2 regions of the Arthrobacter sp. D2-10 genome follow, and region 2 is predicted to be linked to the other one. Evidence: riboswitches for the same ligand, from Rfam matches in the RefSeq annotation. Region 2 holds a riboswitch; the other holds the start of a gene.
What was found. Region 2 has a riboswitch for thiamine pyrophosphate ahead of M1D74_RS13395 (ECF transporter S component). Riboswitches for the same ligand answer to the same signal wherever they lie in the genome.
Positions count from the first base shown of each region.

Region 1: linked by a shared signal. The riboswitch ahead of M1D74_RS07455 (bifunctional hydroxymethylpyrimidine kinase/phosphomethylpyrimidine kinase) and the one ahead of M1D74_RS13395 (ECF transporter S component) in region 2 are both predicted to bind thiamine pyrophosphate.

Region 1 is NZ_CP096431.1:1,602,696-1,613,212, forward strand. Features, by position in the region: gene M1D74_RS07450 (Rne/Rng family ribonuclease) at 1-3,032, shown strand, start outside; TPP riboswitch at 3,167-3,281, shown strand; gene M1D74_RS07455 (bifunctional hydroxymethylpyrimidine kinase/phosphomethylpyrimidine kinase) at 3,273-4,871, shown strand; gene rplU (50S ribosomal protein L21) at 5,026-5,334, shown strand; gene rpmA (50S ribosomal protein L27) at 5,392-5,652, shown strand; gene obgE (GTPase ObgE) at 5,783-7,384, shown strand; gene proB (glutamate 5-kinase) at 7,432-8,580, shown strand; gene M1D74_RS07480 (glutamate-5-semialdehyde dehydrogenase) at 8,623-9,960, shown strand; gene M1D74_RS07485 (hypothetical protein) at 10,113-10,352, shown strand; gene nadD (nicotinate-nucleotide adenylyltransferase) at 10,448-10,517, shown strand, end outside.
Region 2 is NZ_CP096431.1:2,857,780-2,868,296, reverse strand. Features, by position in the region: gene M1D74_RS13435 (MFS transporter) at 1-1,336, opposite strand, end outside; gene M1D74_RS13430 (Na+/H+ antiporter subunit A) at 1,513-4,506, shown strand; gene M1D74_RS13425 (Na(+)/H(+) antiporter subunit C) at 4,503-5,000, shown strand; gene M1D74_RS13420 (Na+/H+ antiporter subunit D) at 4,997-6,625, shown strand; gene M1D74_RS13415 (Na+/H+ antiporter subunit E) at 6,625-7,194, shown strand; gene M1D74_RS13410 (monovalent cation/H+ antiporter complex subunit F) at 7,191-7,448, shown strand; gene mnhG (monovalent cation/H(+) antiporter subunit G) at 7,456-7,839, shown strand; gene M1D74_RS13400 (DUF4235 domain-containing protein) at 7,866-8,126, opposite strand; TPP riboswitch at 8,253-8,368, shown strand; gene M1D74_RS13395 (ECF transporter S component) at 8,422-9,033, shown strand; gene M1D74_RS13390 (ABC transporter ATP-binding protein) at 9,035-10,517, shown strand, end outside.

The DNA.
Region 1 (10,517 bases), 1.3 Mb from region 2:
AAGGCGTTCCGGAAGAGCGGAAGCCCGTCCGCGCACGTCGGACCCGCAAGACAGCCCCTGCCGAGAGCCCTGAGCAGCAGTCATCTGAGGAGCCCGCTCCGGAGGAAGCAGCCGCTGAGCGACCGGTACGCCGCCGTCGTGCCAGCACCAAGGCCGCAGTCACCGAGGGCGCTGGAGCTGACGACGTCAGTGTCGCGGTGGAAACGTCCGAACCCGCGTCCGGCGACTCGGCAGACGAGCCGGCGTCGGAGCAGGCATCCCGGCCCCCGCGGTCAACCCGTTCGCGGAGCCGCCGGGCGACGGGCGGCACCGAGGCCACGGCTGATGTGGCGCAAGCTGACACAGCGCCCCAGACCGCAGAGGCAGGCAGCGCAGCCGCTGAGGAACCGAAGGCCGGGACTCCCGATTCCGGGACCGAGCCGGCCGCTACCGCGCCGCACGCCGCCGCGTCTCCAGGGACTGACGGCGGAGCACCCGTCGCTGAAGCTGCCCCTCGCGCCCTGGATCCCTTCGCGGTTCCCGACTCACCGGTCTCCTTGCTGTTCCACGCACCGGACCTCACCGCCGTCGTGCCGCGGAATCAGCCGAAGACAGTCACACCCGAAGACACCGAAGATGACACCGAGGGTGACGACGACGGCCGCGGACGTCGTCGGAACCGGCGCAGCCGGAGCCGCAGCCGGGCTGTCGAAGGTGAGGCATCAGAGTCCGAGTCACGGAGCCAGGGGCCGGCAGAGTCCAGCGAGGAGAGCGAGTCGGTCACCTCCCGTCGTCGTCGTCGCCGTCGCCGCGGGGACGAAGACCTCGAACTGACCGGTGGATCGGACGATGACCCGCCCAACACCATCACGCGGGTGCGCGCGCCGCGGCAGAGCCAGGAAGCGCCGTCGGACCGCGTCACGAGCGTCAAGGGTTCCACACGACTGGAAGCCAAGAAGCAGCGCCGTCGTGAATCCCGCGATTCGGGCCGGCGCCGCCACGTGATCACCGAAGCGGAGTTCCTAGCGCGCCGCGAGTCCGTTGACCGCCAGATGGTGGTCCGCCAGAGCGATGACAGGATCCAGATCGCGGTCATGGAGGACGGCGTTCTTGCCGAGCACTTCGTGTCCAAGACCCAGCAGGATTCCCTGATCGGGAACGTCTACCTCGGCAAGGTCCAGAACGTCCTTCCCAGCATGGAGGCAGCGTTCATCGACATCGGACGCGGACGTAACGCCGTGCTGTATGCCGGAGAGGTCAACTGGGATGCAGCGGGCCTGGACGGACAGCCGCGCCGTATTGAACTGGCGCTGAAGTCAGGCGACTCGGTGCTGGTGCAGGTCACGAAGGACCCCGTGGGCCACAAGGGCGCGCGGCTGACCAGCCAGATTTCCCTGCCGGGCCGCTATCTGGTCTACGTGCCCGGCGGCTCCATGACCGGCATATCCCGCAAGTTGCCCGACGTGGAGCGCAACCGCCTCAAGCGGATCCTCAAGGACCGGTTGCCTGAGAATGCCGGCGTCATCGTGCGGACCGCCGCCGAGGGCGCCAGCGAAGAGGAACTGACCCACGACATCAACCGCCTCCGCTCGCAGTGGGAGACCATCGAGGGCAAGGCATCGTCCACCAAGACGCTGGCACCGGAACTCCTCTACGGAGAGCCGGATCTCACCATCAAGGTGGTGCGTGATGTGTTCAACGAGGACTTCTCCAAGCTGATCGTCTCCGGGGAAGAGGCGTGGGACACCATCGAGGCGTACGTGATGTACGTAGCGCCGGACCTCGTCGGCAGGCTCGAGAAGTGGACCCAGGACGAGGACATCTTCGCTGCCCGGCGCATCGACGAGCAGATCCACAAGGCACTGGAACGCAAGGTCTTCCTGCCTTCGGGCGGTTCGCTGGTCATCGACCGGACCGAAGCCATGACGGTTGTCGACGTCAATACGGGGAAGTTCACCGGTAGCGGCGGCAACCTTGAGGAAACCGTCACGAAGAACAACCTGGAAGCGGCCGAGGAAGTGGTCCGGCAGCTCCGGCTCCGCGACATCGGCGGCATCATCGTCATCGACTTCATCGACATGGTGCTCGAGGCGAACCGCGACCTCGTGCTGCGCCGCCTCGTGGAGTGCCTGGGCCGTGACCGGACCAAACATCAGGTTGCTGAAGTCACCTCCCTCGGCCTCGTGCAAATGACCCGCAAGCGCATGGGAACCGGTCTGCTTGAAGTGTTCGGCGAGAACTGCGAGCACTGCGGCGGACGCGGCGTCGTCACCCACGACGAGCCGGTCGAGCACCGCAGGCACGCCGTATCAACGGAGAACCACCAGCAGCACCTGCGGCAGGAAAAGATGTCCCGCAGCGAACGCAAGCGCCGCGCCAAAACCCAACAGGTCGAGGAGCACGTTCCCGCCCCCGAGCAGAAGACTGACGACGCCGAGCGTCAGGCGCGCGCCGAGGCCGCACGGGCAGCTCTCGCGAACATCGCTGCGGCGACTCACGCTGCGCATGAACACGACCACGACCACGATCACGAGGAGGCGGCAGCCGAAGCGCCGTCGTCGGGCCCTGTGCTGACGATCAACGGCGAGAAGGTGACGCTGCCGCGTGCGGAGAATGGGCCGGTCGTTCCCCGACCGGAGCCGGAGCTGACCCTCGAGAGCCTGACGGAAGCATTCAACCGCTTCCCGGCGGCCAGCGAGACCGAGCCTGATCCGGAACCCGCCTTCCGGGAGCGGAGCGGACAGACACCGGCTCGCAGCGTGACCGTTGAGCCCGCGCCGGAGATCTCACGTCCAGAGCCGGTGAAGCGCGAAACTCCCGCAGTGGACGCGGGTGCAGCGCCGACATCCGGTCGCCGCAACCGGAGGCATCGGGCCGCCAGCAGCGCGCAGGGCTCCGCCGTCAACGCAACTATCGAGCGCGCCGGCGAAGCGACGGCCGCCCCGTCGGGCGGAGCGCAGTACGTGGCGCGGGCCGAGAAACCCGCAGCCAAGCCGGAGAAGTCGGACGAGCCGATGATCCTGGGTGTCGGAGTGCCTGCCTCCGAGCTCTAGGTTCCGACACTTTCAGCGAACACGCCGTTCCCTTCCCCGAAGGGAGCGGCGTGTTCTGTTGTGAGGGTCAGCTTCTGTGACACGGCGCCTGAGCCCGAAACCAGACGGCCGGTCCGGGCAGGGGTAAGGTGGGACGAAGTGACACGCGGTGCCCGGTCCGGGCTGAGATAAGACGCGTTGAACCTGATCTAGAGATGGCCGCCGACACGCGGTCCTTGGCCTAGCGGAGGGATGTCGCGAATGAGTATTCGCACGCTCATGGAGCACACAGAATCATCAACCTACCCAGCACAGACGCGGACAATTCCGCGTGTCCTGAGTATTGCGGGTACCGACCCGACCGGGGGAGCGGGCATCCAGGCCGATCTGAAGAGCATCGGCGCGCAGGGCGGGTACGGCATGGCCGTGGTGACCTCCCTCGTTGCGCAGAACACCAGGGGAGTGCGGGCTGTCCACACGCCGCCGGCAGCTTTCCTTGCTGAGCAGTTGACCGCCGTCAGTGACGACGTGGTCATTGATGCGGTCAAGATCGGCATGTTGGGCGACGTGGAAACCATCCGGACGGTAGCCGGGTGGCTGCCCCGTGCGTCAGCTGCCGTCGTCGTGCTTGATCCGGTCATGGTGGCAACCAGCGGTGACAGGCTTCTGGCAACCGACGCCGAGGATGAACTGCGCGCGCTGATTCCGCTCGCCGATCTTGTGACACCGAACCTGCCCGAACTCGCCGTGTTGGTGGGTGAGCCGGTTGCCGAGACCTGGGAAGCTGCTCTGGAGCAGGGGCAGCGCCTCGCGGCGTCAACGGGAACGTCCGTTCTGGTCAAGGGCGGCCATCTCAAGGACCTCAGGGATGGAGGAGACACCGGGGAGGGAAATCGGGCGTGCCCGGATGCGTTCATCGACGCGTCCGACGGTGCCGGGACGGTGACGGAGGTCAGCGGCGCCAGGATCGCCACCCGCAACACGCACGGCACCGGATGCTCGCTCTCGGCTGCCCTCGCTACCGTCCAGGTGCGTACGCGCGACTGGCACGAGTCGCTGGTGATCGTCAAGAAGTGGCTGAGGGGCGCGCTGGAACGTGCCGACGAGCTGCAGGTGGGGGAGGGCAACGGTCCCATCCACCATTTCCATGAGTTCGAGCCGAGGCTCGGGGACAGGCCGCTCGTGGAACGTCCATTCAGCGAACAGGTCTGGGAGCTCACTGCCGGACACCGCAGCGCCATCGAGGCGCTCGGATTTGTGCAGGACCTGAGTGACGGTACCCTGCCCTCTGAACAGTTTGCCTACTATCTGGCACAGGACGCTCTCTACCTCCGTGAGTACTCACGGGTGCTGTCCAGGGCCAGTGCGCTGGCACCCACCGAGGCGGAGCAGCTGTTCTGGGCACGGTCCGCATTGAATTGCCTCGAGGTGGAGTCCGAGTTGCACCGGACGTGGCTTGCCGGACGAGAACTGACCGACACGCAGGGTCCCGTCACCAAGGCCTACGTCGATCATCTGCTGGCTGCCTCCGCCAATGGCGGGTACGCGGTGCTCGTGGCTGCTGTGTTGCCGTGCTTCTGGCTTTACGCGCATGTCGGCAGCGTTCTGCATGCGCGGTGGAGTGGTTCGAAGTCCGGACACGGGCACCCTTATGCGAGTTGGATGGAAACCTACGCCGATCCCGATTTTGCTGAGGCTACCGGGTGTGCGATTGCCTTCGCCGATGCGGCATTTGCCGGCGCGTCGGCGGGGGACCGAGCCGCTATGGTCGACGCTTTCGTTGCCTCCGCCTGGTACGAGCATGAGTTCTTCGACGCACCGACGCGTGTTGATTTGCGGGATACCGCAAAACTGCCGTAATCTAGATCTTCGGTGCTGCGCCCTTGTATGACTATTTTCGGGGCGTGGTTGTGCCGTGAGTGCACAGGCACCCCTCCGGCTGCGCTGCTAACAGCGTACGGTCCCGGAAACAGTAAGCAAACAGTTTTGATCGTCGAGAGAAGTGAGTTCCCAAGTGGTGTACGCGATTGTCCGCGCAGGCGGCCGCCAAGAAAAGGTTTCCGTGGGAGACCTCGTTACCCTTGACCGCGTCCCCGGTGAGGCCGGCAGCAGCTTCAAGCTGCCTGCTCTCCTTCTGGTCGACGGCGACAAGGTGACTTCAGCAGCACAGGACCTGGCAAAGGTCACTGTCACTGCCGAAATCGTCGAGAATCTTCGGGGCCCGAAGATTGTTATCCAGAAGTTCAAGAACAAGACCGGCTACAAGAAGCGCCAGGGTCACCGTTCAGAGCTCACCAAGGTCAAGATCACGGGCATCGCGTAACCCTCACACGGTTACTCGTTCCTCAGATTCTGTTCGAGAAAAAGGCAGGCATAACAGATGGCACATAAGAAGGGTGCGAGCTCCACTCGCAACGGTCGCGACTCCAACGCCCAGTACCTCGGCGTGAAGCGCTTCGGCGGACAGGTCGTTAAGGCAGGCGAAATCATCGTTCGTCAGCGCGGTACCCATTTCCACCCCGGCGCCAACGTTGGCCGTGGCGGCGATGACACGCTGTTCGCTCTGGAAGCCGGTGCCGTTGAATTCGGTACCCGCCGCGGACGCCGCGTTGTGAACATCGTGGGTGCGGCTGCCGAGTAGTACTCGCAACCGCACACCATAGCAGCGTTTACAAAAGCACTAGGGTGGGGTGAGCCAATCAGGCTCACCCCACCTTCTTTTAAGCCGGATAGACTCGGCACTGATGTGAGATTCTCAAGAGGAGTACACCGTGGCAAGCTTCGTTGACCGCGTAGTTCTGCACGTCTCGGGCGGCACCGGCGGACACGGGTGCGTCTCGGTCAAGCGGGAAAAGTTCAAGCCCCTGGGTGGCCCTGACGGCGGCAACGGCGGGGACGGCGGCGCCGTGATCCTGCGCGTTGACCCGCAGACGACCACTCTTTTGGACTACCACCACGCCCCGCACCGCCACGCTACGAACGGCGGCAACGGCATGGGCGACTGGCGGGAAGGCCGCAGGGGCGAAACCCTTATCCTGCCGGTCCCCGACGGCACTGTGGTCAAGTCCCCCGAGGGCGAGGTGTTGGCTGACCTCGTCGGCCCGGGCGCCGAATTCGTCGCCGCCGCTGGCGGGCAGGGCGGCCTCGGCAACTCCTCGCTGTCGTCGCAGAAGCGGAAGGCTCCCGGGTTCGCATTGCTGGGAATTCCCGGTGACGCACGCGACATCGTGCTCGAGCTCAAATCCATTGCGGACATCGCCCTCGTCGGATTCCCTTCGGCGGGCAAGTCCAGCCTGATTGCCGCCATGTCGGCCGCCCGGCCTAAGATCGCCGACTACCCCTTCACCACGCTGCGCCCCAACCTCGGGGTGGTGCAGGCCGGTGACGTCCGTTTCACCATCGCTGACGTCCCCGGACTCATTGAGGGTGCGAGCGAAGGCAAGGGACTGGGGCATGACTTCCTGCGCCACGTCGAACGTTGCGCCGCACTGGTCCATGTACTGGACTGTGCAGCACTTGAGACGGACCGGGACCCTCTACGCGACTTGGAGATCATCGAGGGCGAACTCGACCGATACGCCGTAGACATGAGCTATGCCGGGCCAGGCGGTGAGGTAGTGCCGCTCAACGAGCGTCCGCGCCTCGTGGCACTGAACAAGGTCGATGTCCCGGACGGCCGTGACATGGCCGAATTCGTTCGCCCTGAACTCGAGTCCCGTGGCTACCGCGTCTTCGAGGTGTCTGCCGCCAGCCACGAAGGACTCCGCCAGCTGGGGTTCGCCATGGCCGAGATTGTCCGCGATGCCCGCGAGAAGCTGGAAACAGCGCCGCCCGTTGTCACGCCCACCGTCCTGCGCCCCCGCGCGGTGAACGAGAAGGGCTTCGTCATCCGGCGCGAAGAGAAGAATCTCGAGCCGCTGTTCCGGGTGCTCGGTGAAAAGCCTGAGCGCTGGGTGAAGCAGACCGACTTCACAAATGACGAAGCGGTTGGCTACCTTGCCGACCGGCTCGCTAAGTTGGGCGTTGAGGAACAGCTCTTCAAGAGTGGAGCCAAGCCGGGGGATACCGTGGTAATCGGGGAAGGCGACGGCGTCGTCTTCGACTGGGAACCAACCATGATGGGTGGCGCTGAGCTGCTGGCCTCGCCCCGCGGTACTGACATCCGCCTTGAGGAGTTCGTTCGTCCCACACGCGAACAGAAGCGTGAGGATTACCAGAGCCGCAAGGACGCGCGTGCTGCTGCGCGGGCCGAGCTTGAGGCTGAAAGGAAGGCCGGCATCTGGACTGAGTCGGTCAACTACAAGCACTCAGGGCCCAAGGTTGCGAACGGCGAGAGCGGACCCGATGGCGGCACGGACAACGACGAAGTGTGACCGCACGGCCCTGTGTTGACCACTGGAGAACCAGACAGAAGGAATAGATGACCGCAAAGCGCCCGCTCAAGACCCGTTCCGGACTGGCGAAAGCCAAGAGAATAGTCGTCAAGGTAGGTTCGTCCTCTCTCACGTCACTCTCCGGAGGACTCTCCGACGAAGCGCTCTACGCTCTTTCCGATGTGCTTGCGGCCCGGCACAACGAGGGTACCGAGGTGATCCTCGTATCCTCGGGCGCAATCGCAGCTGGTCTTGCCCCGCTGGGGCTGGCGCGCAGGCCCAGCCAGTTATCCTCCCAGCAGGCGGCCGCGAGCGTGGGACAGGGCCTCCTGATGGCCCGCTACACCCACGCCTTCGGGGCTCACGGCGTCACCGTCAGTCAGGTGCTGTTGACCCTCGACGACCTCATGCGGCGGAGCCACTACGCCAACGCGCACCGGGCCATGGAACGCTTGTTGAACTTCGGAGTGGTCCCGATCGTGAACGAGAACGACACGGTGGCGAGCTCCGAGATCCGTTTCGGGGACAACGACCGTCTTGCTGCCCTCGTGGCGCACCTGGTTAAAGCCGATGCACTCGTCCTGCTGTCCGATGTCGACTCGCTCTATGACGGTCCGCCCAAGGAAGGCGCGAAGCGCATTGCGGAGGTTCGCGGCCCCGAAGATCTTGAGGGCGTGAGTATCGGACGTACAGGCAAGGCGGGAGTCGGCACAGGCGGCATGGTGACGAAAGTTGAAGCCGCCACCATTGCTGCCTCATCCGGGATCCCCGCCCTCGTCACCTCCACAGCGAATGCAGGCCCTGCACTGGCCGGTGAAGACGTGGGCACCTGGTTCAGCACCAACGGCCGCCGCCAGCCCATCCGGCTGCTGTGGCTTGCCCATCTGGCCCGGATCCAGGGCACGCTGACGCTGGACGACGGCGCGGTCAGGGCTGTGGGGGAGAGACGCCGGTCGCTCCTGCCGGCAGGCATCGTGTCGGTGAGCGGCGAGTTCGAGGCCGGTGACCCGGTGGAAATGGTGGATGGCACCGGCACCGTCATCGCCCGCGGTCTGGTCAACTACAGCTCCTTCGAACTGCCGCGCATGCTTGGCAGGTCCACGCGGGAGCTTTCGCGTGAACTCGGCCGGGAGTATGAACGGTCGGTGGTCCACGTCAACGACCTTGTGGTCCTGAACGCGGTAGCTTCCTCCTGAGCCCGGCTGGGGTTGGGCGGGCGCCCTCGCTAGACTGGAGCAATGACTGACGTGACCACACAGCAGACTGCCCAGCAGGCCATCACCGACCCAGAGAACGGCGACCAGCCGGGAACACCGGTGAACGTCGAGCAGGCTGTGCACGCCATCGCGGATCGCGCCCGGACCGCCTCGCGCGTCATCGCCCGAGCGAACCGATCCCACAAGGACAAGGCACTGAGCGCCATCGGGGAGGCGCTCGTCGCCAATCAGGAAGCCATTCTGCGCGCCAACCGGCAGGACCTGGAAGCGGGCCGCTCGAATGGCACCTCCAATGCACTCCTGGACCGGCTGAGCCTGAGCCAAGAGCGCATTGCCGGCCTCGCTGCCGCCCTCGAGAATCTCGCCGGACTGCCTGACCCCGTTGGCACCATCGAGCGTGGACAGACCCTGCCCAACGGCGTGAGACTGCGGCAGATCCATGTTCCGCTCGGGGTGGTGGCGGCTATCTACGAGGCACGTCCCAACGTCACGGTGGATATCGCGGGACTCGCGCTGAAGAGTGGGAATGCGGTGATCCTCCGAGGCGGTAGTGCGGCCGCGCATACCAACGCTGCGCTGCTGGACATCATCCGTGACGCACTTGACCGAACGGGCCTGCCGGCGGACGCCGTCCAGACTGTGGACGAGTTCGGGCGTGAAGGCGCCAACGTTCTGATGAAGGCACGCGGGCGCGTCGATGTTCTGATTCCGCGCGGCGGCCACGACCTCATCCAGACCGTAGTCCAGAACGCAGCAGTCCCCGTGATCGAGACCGGCGAGGGCAACGTCCACATCTACCTCGACGAGAGCGCCGACGAGGAGATGGCGGTCGACATCCTGCTGAACGCCAAGACCCAGCGTCCCAGCGTCTGCAACACGGTCGAGACCCTTCTGGTCCATAGGGACGCGCAGGCAGCACCCGCAGTGTTGGAGGCGCTGTCCCGCGCCGGCGTGCGCATCCACGCGGACAGCCGCATCCAGGCGATCCTTCCGCAGGGGGTCACGGCAGATACCGCGAACGACGACGACTGGGCGCGTGAGTACATGGACCTGGACATAGCGGTGGCCATGGTGGACACAGTCGATGAAGCACTGGAGCACATTCGGACATGGAGCACGGGGCACACTGAAGCCATCATCACCAACAACCTCACACACTCCGAGCAGTTCATCGCTGGAGTGGATTCCGCGGCGGTCATCGTCAACGCCTCCACGCGTTTCACCGATGGCGGCGAGCTGGGGCTCGGGGCGGAGGTCGGCATTTCCACGCAGAAGATGCACGCTCGCGGCCCGATGGGGTTGCGCGAACTGACCACCACAAAGTGGATCATTCAGGGCGATGGACAGATCCGCCGCTAGAACCGCGTCGCACGGCTGAGCGCGGAACGTTCGGCAGTGGAAGTCGAGCGGTACGCGGTTAGCGCGTAGGATAGTACGGATACTGTACTGAAACTAAGCGCTGACCCGCGCCCAGCCGCCGGGCTGGCCACGTCGTTCTCAAGGGGAGAAGAATGCTGAACCAGATCCTCAATGTTGCGGTGGTAGCAGGCGAGACCGCCGAGCACCACGCCGAGCTTCCCATGCCTGCGATCGCGTATGGCGCCATCATCATGGGGGCACTGCTCCTGCTGATGTTCGTGACCATCTCGTTCACCAGCCTCGGTCACCGCCACGAGGCGGTTGTCGAGCACGCCGATCCGCATCGTCAGCACCCCAACAAGCACGATCACGGCGAGATGTCCCAGCACTGATTTCCTTGACCGTTCCTTCCGCGTCCCCACCCGAGCAGGTGATCCATCCGAGTGCTCTCAGAACCGACGGTTCACGCCGCTGGCGCCTCGGGGTGATGGGCGGAACCTTTGATCCGATCCACCACGGTCACCTGGTTGCGGCAAGCGAAGTAGCAGCGGCGTTCG
Region 2 (10,517 bases):
CGACGGCGGGCGTCACCTTCGCCGGCGGCTTGACCGGAAGCAATACCAGCAAGCCTGCCAGCAGCACCACCAGGATGCCGAGGATCCCGAACCGCTGTTCCCCGAACAATCCGATGAAGAGGGAGAACAGCGCCGGGGCGAGGAAGCTCACGGCACGGCCCGTGGTGGCGTACAGTCCAAACATCTCTCCCTCGTCGCCCTGCGGGGAGAGGCGCGCCAGATAGGCGCGCGATGAAGCCTGGGCCGGCCCGACGAACAGCGTGAGCAGGAGCCCGAAGATCCAGAACGTTGTATCGCCGCTCCATTGCAGGCCCAGCATCGAATGATCCGCCGCACCGAGCACCATCACCGCCGTTCCCGAGACCAGCAGCCCTATCAGGGCGACGATGATCACCAGTTTGGGACCCACCCGGTCATCGAAGAAGCCGCCAATCACGGCGCCGATTGCGGCAATGACGTTACCCACGATGGCGAACAGGATGACTTCGCTCAGTTCGAAGCCGAATGTCCCGGCCGCGATGATGCCCCCGAAGGTAAACACAGCCGCGAGTCCGTCCCGAAAGATTGCACTCGCGAGGAGGAAGAAGATGGTGTGCGGGCTGGTGCGGTAGATCGCCTTGATACGCCGGAAGAGCAGACCGTAGGACGCCAGGAATCCCAGCCGGTTGACGTTCCGCTGCCGGGGGATTTCCGGTACCGCGAACATCACCGGCAGGGCGAAGGCAAGGAACCACAGCGCCGAGAAGACCGCGACGAGCCGGATGTTGAGAGAGTCCTCCGTGCTGGACCCGAACCAGTCGACGACGGGTTGGACGAATGCCACCAGCACGATTACCAGGGCAACGATCCCGCCCACGTAACCCATGGCCCAGCCGAACCCGCTCACCCGGCCAACGCTTGAAGGAGTGGAAATCTGGGCCAGCATGGCGTTGTAGTTGACCCCGGCAAACTCAAAGAAGATGTTCGCGGCCGCGATCAGCGCGACTCCGAGAATCAGCAGCTCCGGGCGGGGGAAGACAAAGAAGCACAGTGCGGTCAGCACAGCCACAAGCAGGCTGTTCACACCGAGCCACAGTTTCCGGCGGCCGCCGACGTCGGACCGCTGACCGGTCACCGGAGCAAGGAGCGCAATAAGGAGACCGGCAACCGCGAGTCCCCAGCCGAGCACCTCGGATGCGTAGGTTTCGCCGCCGAAGGCATCGGAGGTGAGGTAGACAGTGAACACAAAGGTGGTCATTACGGCGTTGAATGCCGCGGATCCCCAATCCCAGGACGCCCATGCGAGCACGGGTTTCGAAAGGATGCGTCCAGGGGCCTGTGGGGAGTCCGTGCTCATGGCTGCATGCTATCTGGTGCCGAATAACAACTGGTTGACGCTTCTTATTATTCCGGGCGCCCTTTTCTTGCGCGGAGGGCAGAACCGGGGATGGCGCGGTGTATGCCACCGGTAGAATGTTCCTAGGCCCTTGACCGTCAGCTGACCGTCTCAACGCGAGAGATCAGGAGATCATCGTGCTACTCGTGCTCATCGCCCTCTTTGCGGTGGCCACAGTGGCGCCCCTGATCTTCCGTATGATGGGCCGTTCGGCCTTCTACGTTCTCGCCGCGGTTCCGGCGGCCGGCTTCCTCTGGCTGCTGGCAACGTTCTCAAATTACACCGACTCTGCGCAGGTCGCTGCCAACGGGCAGCCCAACGCGCCGCCGTCCGTCGTGCTTCCATGGATCCCGCAACTGCAGCTCGAACTCGCTTTCCGCATGGACGCGCTGTCAGCCGTGCTCAGTATCCTGGTGCTCGGCGTCGGTTCCCTGGTGCTGTTTTACTGCGCCCGCTACTTCAAGCAGGATGACGCGAACATCGGGCCCTTCGGCGCCCAGTTGCTTGCATTCGCAGGCGCGATGTTCGGTCTGGTGATCGCCGATGACCTCATCCTGTTGTTCATCTTCTGGGAACTGACCACAGTCCTGTCCTATCTGCTCATCGGCTACTCCCGGCACCGGTTGTCCGCCAGGCGTGCGGCGCTGCAGGCATTGGTAGTGACCACGCTCGGTGGTCTGGCAATGCTGGTCGGCCTCATCATTCTGGGACAGCGTGCCGGGACGTATCGCCTGTCGGACATTCTTGCGAGCACGGACTCACTGACCGGGCCAGCCATCGAAACGGCGATTGTCCTGATCCTTGTCGGCGCCCTCTCAAAGTCTGCGCTGGTGCCTTTCCACTTCTGGCTGCCAAGCGCCATGGCGGCTCCCACTCCGGTGAGCGCCTACCTGCATGCGGCGGCCATGGTGAAGGCCGGCATCTACCTGATCGCGCGTTTCGCTCCGGGCTTCTCCGACAGCCTGATGTGGCCGCCGATCGTGCTCAGCCTCGGACTCGCAACAATGCTGTTCGGCGGCTGGCGGGCACTGCGGCAGCATGACCTCAAACTGCTCCTGGCCTACGGCACCGTCAGCCAGCTCGGGTTCCTGACCATTGTGGTCGGCCTGGGCGGACGGGAAGCGGCGCTGGCCGGGCTTGGGCTCCTGCTCGCACACGGGTTCTTTAAGGCCACCCTCTTCCTGGTGGTTGGAATCATTGATCACCAGTCGGGCACCCGCGACATCCGCAAGTTGTGCGGTGTAGGGCGCTCCGCGCCGATGCTGGCTGCCGTCGCAATTGTCGCCGCCGCCTCGATGGCCGGCGTTCCGCCCCTCCTTGGCTTTGTGGCGAAGGAATCCGTCCTCGAGGCGTTTGTCCACCACACGGAAGAAGGACCGTTCGGCGTGGTCGTCCTGGTTGGAATCGTGCTCGGGTCAATGTTGACCTTCGCTTATAGCGCCCGCTTCATCTGGGGAGGCTTTGCCCGGAAGTCGTCCGCGCCCACCGCGTTTAAACCGGTGGAGCCGTCCTTCCTGCTGGCGCCGGCACTGCTTGCGGTCGCGTCCGTCGTTTTCGGCTTCATTCCGGCGCCGCTTGATGCGGCAATCCAGCCCTATGTGGGCACCTTCCCGGAAGAAGGGGAGACGCCGCACCTGTTGCTGTGGCACGGAATCACCCCGGCGCTGTTCCTGTCCCTGCTTTCCATCGCCGGTGGTGCTGCGTTGTTCCTGCTGCGGGAGCGCTTCGAGCAGCTGCAGACGCGCATCGCACCGGACGTTGATGCCGAGCGGAACTACAAGGCTGCCATCGGCGTCCTTGATGACGTAGCGGTCTGGCTGACCGGCCGCACGCAGCGTGGTTCGCTGGCGTTCTATCTCTTCGTCATCCTGTCGATGGCGATCATCACGCCCCTCACCGCCTTGATCATCTTCGACGCGCCGACTCCCGAGAGCTGGTATCTAGCGGACTCGCCCGCACAGCTGATGGCCGGCGTCGTCATCATTCTCAGTGCCATTGCGGCTCTGCGGGCGGCGAAGCGTTTCATGGCCGTCATCATGGTCGGAGTAACCGGTTACGGCATTGCGTTGATCTTCGCCCTGCAGGGTGCCCCGGATCTTGCAATGACACAGCTTCTGGTGGAAACGATTGTGCTTGTCGCGTTCGTCCTCGCGCTGCGGTCGCTCCCGGCGCGTCTCTGGCAGCGTGCGCCCGGACGCAAGTACCGGGTACTCCGCGCGGTTCTCGGGCTCTCCTTCGGCGGAGTCATGATGGCGATCGCAATGTCCGCAATGGCTTCCCGCGTCGCAGACCCTATTTCGCTGAGCTTTCCCTCGCTGGCGTACGACGACGGCGGCGGCGCCAACATTGTGAACGTCACCCTCGTGGACATCCGGGCCTGGGACACTTTCGGTGAGATCAGCGTGCTCGCTATCGCGGCGACCGGCGTCGCAAGCCTCATCTTCATCCGCGGTCGAGGCGACGGCAGGGTACGCGCGGACGGGGTCAAGAGCGGGACGGTCGGCCGGAACCAGGAACCGATCGACGCCTACGGTCGCGAAGCTGCGGCCCTGGAGCTGGCCAAGAAATTCGCGAGCTCGGTCAACGATGCGTGGCTCGTGGCAGGGCGGACCCTTGCACCGGAACGGCGCTCCATCATCTTCGAGGTCATCACCAGACTGCTGTTCCACTCGATCATCGTGTTCTCCATCTACCTCCTGCTGGCCGGGCACAACCTGCCGGGCGGCGGATTTGCCGGCGGTCTGATGGCAGGGCTTGCGCTGACCATTCGATATCTCGCGGGCGGCCGGTTCGAACTCGCCGAAGCTACCCCCGTCAGCGCGGGATTGCTCCTTGGCGGCGGTCTTGCCACCGCCGCGCTCACCGCTATTGTTCCCGTGTTCCTCGGGGGCGAGGTGTTCCAAAGCGCAATCATCGAAACCACCTGGCCGGTCTTCGGCCACATCAAGTTCGTCACGTCCACGATCTTCGACATCGGCGTGTACATGGTGGTCGTGGGGTTGGTGCTCGACGTGCTCCGCAGCCTCGGCTCCGAGATTGACGAGCGCAGTGAAAGCGCACCCGCCACCATGGACGCCGGTGCTCCACGACCGGAAGAAGCCCCGGAGCCGGAAGAGAAGGTGGCCCAGTGAGCGTCAATATCACTTTGCTCGTCATCATGGGCGCGCTCTTCGCGGCGGGGATCTACCTCCTCCTGGAACGTAGCCTGACAAGGGTCCTGCTCGGTCTGATCATGCTCGCCAATGGCGCCAACATGCTGCTGCTTGCGGGGGGCGGCGCCGCGGGCCGGGCCCCCTTGTACTCGTCCGGAATCGCCCCGAAGGACTACAGCGACCCGCTCCCACAGGCGTTGATTCTCACCTCGATTGTCATCTCGTTCGCAGTGACGGCCTTCATGCTGGGAATCATCTACCGTTCGTGGATCCTCGGCCGCCAGGATGAGGTCCAGGATGACATCGAAGACCGGCGGGTGGCGTCTCAGAGCAGCTTCGATGCCGAGGACGACGCCGAAATTCCCATTGAAACCACAGAATTCACCCCTATCGAAGAGGCCGAAGAAGCGCCGGGCAACCAGCGGGCGGGAATCGGCAGCAGAGCGAGCAACCCACGAACGGAGGAGCGATGAACATAGCGAACCTCGCGCCTCTGGCAGTCGTGCTGCCGTTCCTGGGCGCAGCTCTTGCCTTCCTTTTGATCCGGCATTCCAGGTCCCAGCGTGCCGTGAGCATTACGACGCTCTGCGTAACCCTGATGATCGAGATCTTCCTCCTGCTCGACGCCAGCGGAAAGGGCACAACGGCCGTCTTCATCGGCAACTGGGCGGCTCCCTTCGGCATCACGATGGTGGTGGACCAGTTCTCCGCGCTGATGCTGGTGGTCTCCTCGGCTGTGAGCCTCGCGGTCCTGATCTACGCCACAGGACAGGGGATGACCGACGGTGACGAGGACGGGCCCATCTCGATCTTCCACCCGACGTACCTGATTCTGGTCGCCGGAGTGTCCAACGCATTCCTTGCCGGAGACCTCTTCAACCTGTACGTGGGGTTCGAGATTCTCCTCACCGCAAGTTATGTGCTCATGACACTGGGCGGCACCACACCGCGCATCCGTGCAGGGGTGACCTACGTCGTCGTCAGTGTGGTTTCCTCGGTTCTGTTCCTCATCAGCATCGGTATGATCTATGCCGCAACCGGCACCATCAACATGGCGGATCTGGCCCTCAAACTCGCGGATCTCGACCCCGCGACGCAGATGATCCTTCACCTGATGCTGCTGGTGGCATTCGGCATCAAGGCTGCGGTTTTCCCGCTGTCCTTCTGGCTGCCCGACTCCTACCCGACCGCCCCTGCTCCGGTGACCGCCGTGTTCGCCGGCCTGCTGACCAAGGTCGGCGTTTATGCAATGGTGCGGACTGAGACTTTGCTGTTCCCCGGCGACCGCATCAACACGCTGCTGATGATCGTCGCCATGCTCACCATGATCGTGGGCATACTCGGCGCGCTCGCGCAGTCGGACATCAAACGTATGCTCTCCTTCACGCTCGTCAGCCATATCGGGTACATGGTGTTCGGGCTCGCAATCTCCACTGTGATCGGCCTGGGCGCCGCCGTCTACTACGTTGCCCACCACATCATCGTGCAGACCAGCCTTTTCCTTGTCACGGGTCTCATCGAGCGCCGGGGCGGAACGGCCAATATGGACCGGCTCGGCGGGCTTGCGAAAATCTCGCCCTTCCTGGCGCTGCTGTTTTTCATTCCGGGTATGAATCTCGCAGGTATCCCGCCGTTCTCGGGCTTCCTCGGGAAGCTGGGACTGCTGCAGGCCGGCGTCGAACTCGGGACACCGCTTGCCTATGTGCTGGTCGGAGCCGGTGTACTGACGAGCCTCATAACGCTGCTTGCGATCGCCCGCGTCTGGAACCGCGCCTTCTGGCGCCGGCCGGAGGACGCAACACACCCGGATCCGATCCTGATGGCAACCTCGACAGACGGCTCGGCGGTGACGACTTCCCGCAGGGTCGCTGGGCGCAGCACCGGTAAGTTCGCGGGCAGGAGTGCCGTCAGTTTGCTGCCCAAGACCATGGTCGGTGCCACCACGGGGCTCGTACTGCTGGGCGTCAGCCTCACGGTACTGGGCGGCCCGCTCTTCGAGCTGAGCGACCAGGCAGCGCAGCAGATGTTGGACCGTTCCCCGTATATCGACGCAGTCCTCGGGGAAGGCGCAACCGAAGCGGCAGGAGTCTCACCATGATGACAAGGCAACGTATCCCGTTGCGGGTTGAATTGCCGCTCCTGATCTGGCTGGTGATCGTGTGGGGAGCGCTCTGGCAGGACTTCAGCCTGGGTAACCTGGCGTTCGGCGCCATCATTGCGTTCGCGGTCGCGAACTTCCTTTATCTCCCGCCGGTGGAGCTCAGCGGGCGGTTCAATCTCTTCTACGCCGTTGGGTTCGCCGGCAGGTTCCTCTACCAGCTGCTGCAGGCCAGCGTGCAGGTCTTCTGGTTGGCGCTCGTCCGTGGACCGAAGCTGAAGAACGCCGTGGTGCGGGTGCGACTGCGCAGTCCGTCCGATCTTCTGGTGACGGCGACCGGACATGCTTTGTCGCTGATCCCCGGTTCTCTGGTGGTGGAGGTGGACCGCTCGACCTCCACCCTGTACCTGCACTGCCTCAATGTCGCGACGGATGATGACGCCGAGAAGGTTCGGGAGAATGCCCGGCGCACCGAAGAATGGTTGATCAGGGTTATGGGGTCCCGTGAGGATCTTGCCCTGCTGCGCTCGGAAGCGCCGCATCACCTCGACGGAAGGGCGCACCAGTGAGCATCGTTCTTGGCATCATCGCCGTCATTCTGGGAGTGTCTGCGCTCTTCGCGATCTACCGGGTGGCTCGCGGCCCGTCGATTCTTGACCGCGTGCTCGCCGTGGACGTACTCCTGGCGATCGTGGGAGGAGCACTGGCCGTAGACATGGTCGTCAATGGGCACACGAACACGCTGGTGATCCTCGTGGCGACATCCTTGATCGGTTTCATCGCGTCGGTGACCGTCGCCCGATTCGTCACCGAGAAGAAGTGAGCCGCTGATGGATGCTGCCCTGGATACCCTGACCGCTGTCCTGCTCCTCGGAGGGGCGCTCATGTCGCTGGCTGCCGCCGTCGGCCTCCTGCGGTTCCCGGACCTGCTGAGCCGCATGCACGCCGCAACCAAGCCGCAGGTTCTCGGGCTGCTGCTGTTCCTGTTGGCGATTGCCGTTCAGCAACGTTCGTGGGCGGTTGTGCCCGTACTGATCGTGTGCTGGATTTTCCAGCTCCTCACCGCTCCTGTCTCAGCCCATATGGTGGGCAGGGCGGGCTACCGCACGAAGCACCTCCGCAAGGACCTGCTGAGCATGGACGAGTTGGACGACGTCGTGGAACACGCGGCCACCAAGCGCCGTGAGGCGGGCGACCGCGCGTCCAGGGACTGACCGGAATGACTGTCACCTGGTGATTGTCAGGTGAGGTCGCGGGTGTTCTCGTAGCGGCGGATTGCCTGCTGGGTGGTGCGGTTGGTGAGCACGCGGATGGTGGTGCTGACGGAACCGGAAATGATCGCGAAGGCCAGCGCCGAACGCAGGCTGTTCTCGAGGCCTTCCTTGTCCTTCGGGGGCTCGTTTCCGGTGACCCGCTTCCAGATGAAGTCCACCAGCTGCGTTCCCACGAGGCCCGCCCCGATGCCCAGTCCAACACCCATCAGTTTGAAGATCGCGTTCATGGTACCTCCTTCAGTCGGCTTAGTTTCGCTCCCAGCCTAGCGTTATCGGGACCCTCCGGTGAGAGGGCACTGAAGATCACGACGACGGCGGTGCCTCCGCTTCCGGGTGTAGAGTTAACCTCGCTCAAACAACGACAGGGGAGCGCAGCCACGTACGTGGTGGGCGCTGAGAGTGCGGACCACCGCAGACCCTCGAACCTGATCCGGCTAGTACCGGCGAAGGGAGTCGAGTTCTCAGGGCGACCGGCGTCCTGCCGGAAGGCCTTCCCCTCCTGTACCCAGGAGGATTTCACTCATGACTGCTACACACAGTCCCACACCGTCAACATCCCGCCGCCGCTACGAATGGCGCGTCGTGGATATCGTGGTCGCCTCGGTCATCGCGGTGGCCGTAGGCGTCATCTTCTTCGCCTGGTCCGCCGGCTACAGCGGCGTTGCAGCCGTGACTGCGGCGTACCCGCCGTTGGCCGGCCTGTATTCGGGCGGCTGGCTCATCGCCGGTGTGCTGGGCGGATTCATTATCCGCAAGCCGGGCGCTGCCATCTACTGCGAGGTCGTCGCGGCTGCCGTGTCTGCGCTCATCGGCACCCAGTTTGGAGTTGCCGTGCTCTTGTCCGGCCTGATTCAGGGCATCGGCGCCGAGCTGATCTTCGCTCTGTTCCTTTACCGCCGCTGGAACCTTGGGGTGGCGCTTCTTGCCGGGCTGGGCGCCGGACTCGCCCTCGCCGTCAGCGAGAACATCATGTACAACGCAGCCTGGACCATGGACCACAAGCTGATGTACGGCGTCTTTGCGGCCGTCTCCGGTGTAGTGCTCGCAGGGTTGCTGTCCTGGCTTGCCACACGTGGACTGGCGAAGACCGGCGCTCTGTCGTCCTTTGCTTCGGGCCGCACGGCTGACGTTTAGGGTGAGCCCGACGACGGCCGGCCCGGCCGCAATCACCGCCCAGGGCTGGGGATGGCGCCACCCCGGTCGGGCGCGGTGGGCGGTGCGCGACATCGACCTGACCATCGACGCCGGGCAGCGCGTATTGCTCCTCGGCGCCTCCGGTGCAGGAAAATCGACTCTGCTCCACGGACTCGCCGGAGTGCTGGGCGAGCATGACGAGGGAGAGCAGACCGGCTCGCTCGCGGTCGACGGCGTCAGCCCCGCCGCTGCTCGCGGACGTTCCGGACTGGTCCTGCAGGACCCGGATACCCAACTGGTCCTTGCACGCGTCGGTGACGAGGTAGCGTTCGGCGCCGAGAACCTGGCCGTGCCGCGCGCCGAGATCTGGCCGCGCGTGAGGCGGGCACTTGACGACGTCGGTCTCGATGTCCCGCTCGACCACCCCACCACTGCACTTTCCGGGGGTCAGAAGCAACGACTTGCGCTGGCTGCCGTCCTCGCCATGCAGCCCGGATTGCTGCTTCTTGACGAGCCGACCGCCAATCTTGACCCCGCAGGGGTGATCGAGGTGAGGGACGCCGTCGTACGGGTGCTGGACCGGACAGCTGCCACGCTCGTCGTGGTGGAGCACCGGGTCGAGGTATGGGCCGACGTGGTGGACCGCGTGATCGTGTTGGATTCCGACGGCGGTATTCTCGCGGACGGTGAACCGGACGCCGTGCTTCAGCGAAACGCCGTGCGCACGCGGCTCATCGAAGCCGGGGTATGGGTACCCGGTCACCGGCCCGCTACTCCCGCCGTTCGGCAGGGTGCCGGCGAGGACCTCCTGCAGGCTGCCGGGTTATCTGTCACACGCACCAAACGGGGACCTGCGGTGCTCTGCGGTGTTGACCTCATCCTTGGTCAGGGCGAGGCGGTCAGCGTGCTCGGACCCAACGGAGCCGGCAAGTCCACGCTCGCCCTCACGCTCGCAGGGCTGCTGAAGCCGCGCGCCGGCAAGCTGACAGCACTGGACCCGCTCGCCCGCGGAGTCGGGTCCACGCCGCAGAACTGGAAGTCCGCGGAATTGGTCAGCCGGATCGGCACGGTGTTCCAGGAGCCCGAGCACCAGTTCCTGACCAACACTGTGCTTGAGGAACTCGAGTTCGGACCCCGCCGGGTTGCCTGGCAGAGCGAAGCGGACATACGACGCCGGATCGACCCCATCGCGGAACGGCTCAGGCTCACGGGACTGCTGAAGGCCAATCCCTTCACGCTGTCCGGAGGTGAGAAGCGGCGGCTGTCGGTGGCGACCATGCTCGCCACAGACCCGGACATCCTGATTCTGGATGAGCCCACCTTCGGTCAGGACGCGAACACCTGGGCTGAGCTGATCGGCCTCCTCGCCGAGCTTATCCATGCGGGTACCTGCGTGGTATCGGTGACCCATGACCGCGAGTACACCACGGCGCTCGGGAGCCGCATCGTGAGCGTCGACGGACATTCCGCAACGCTGGAGGTAG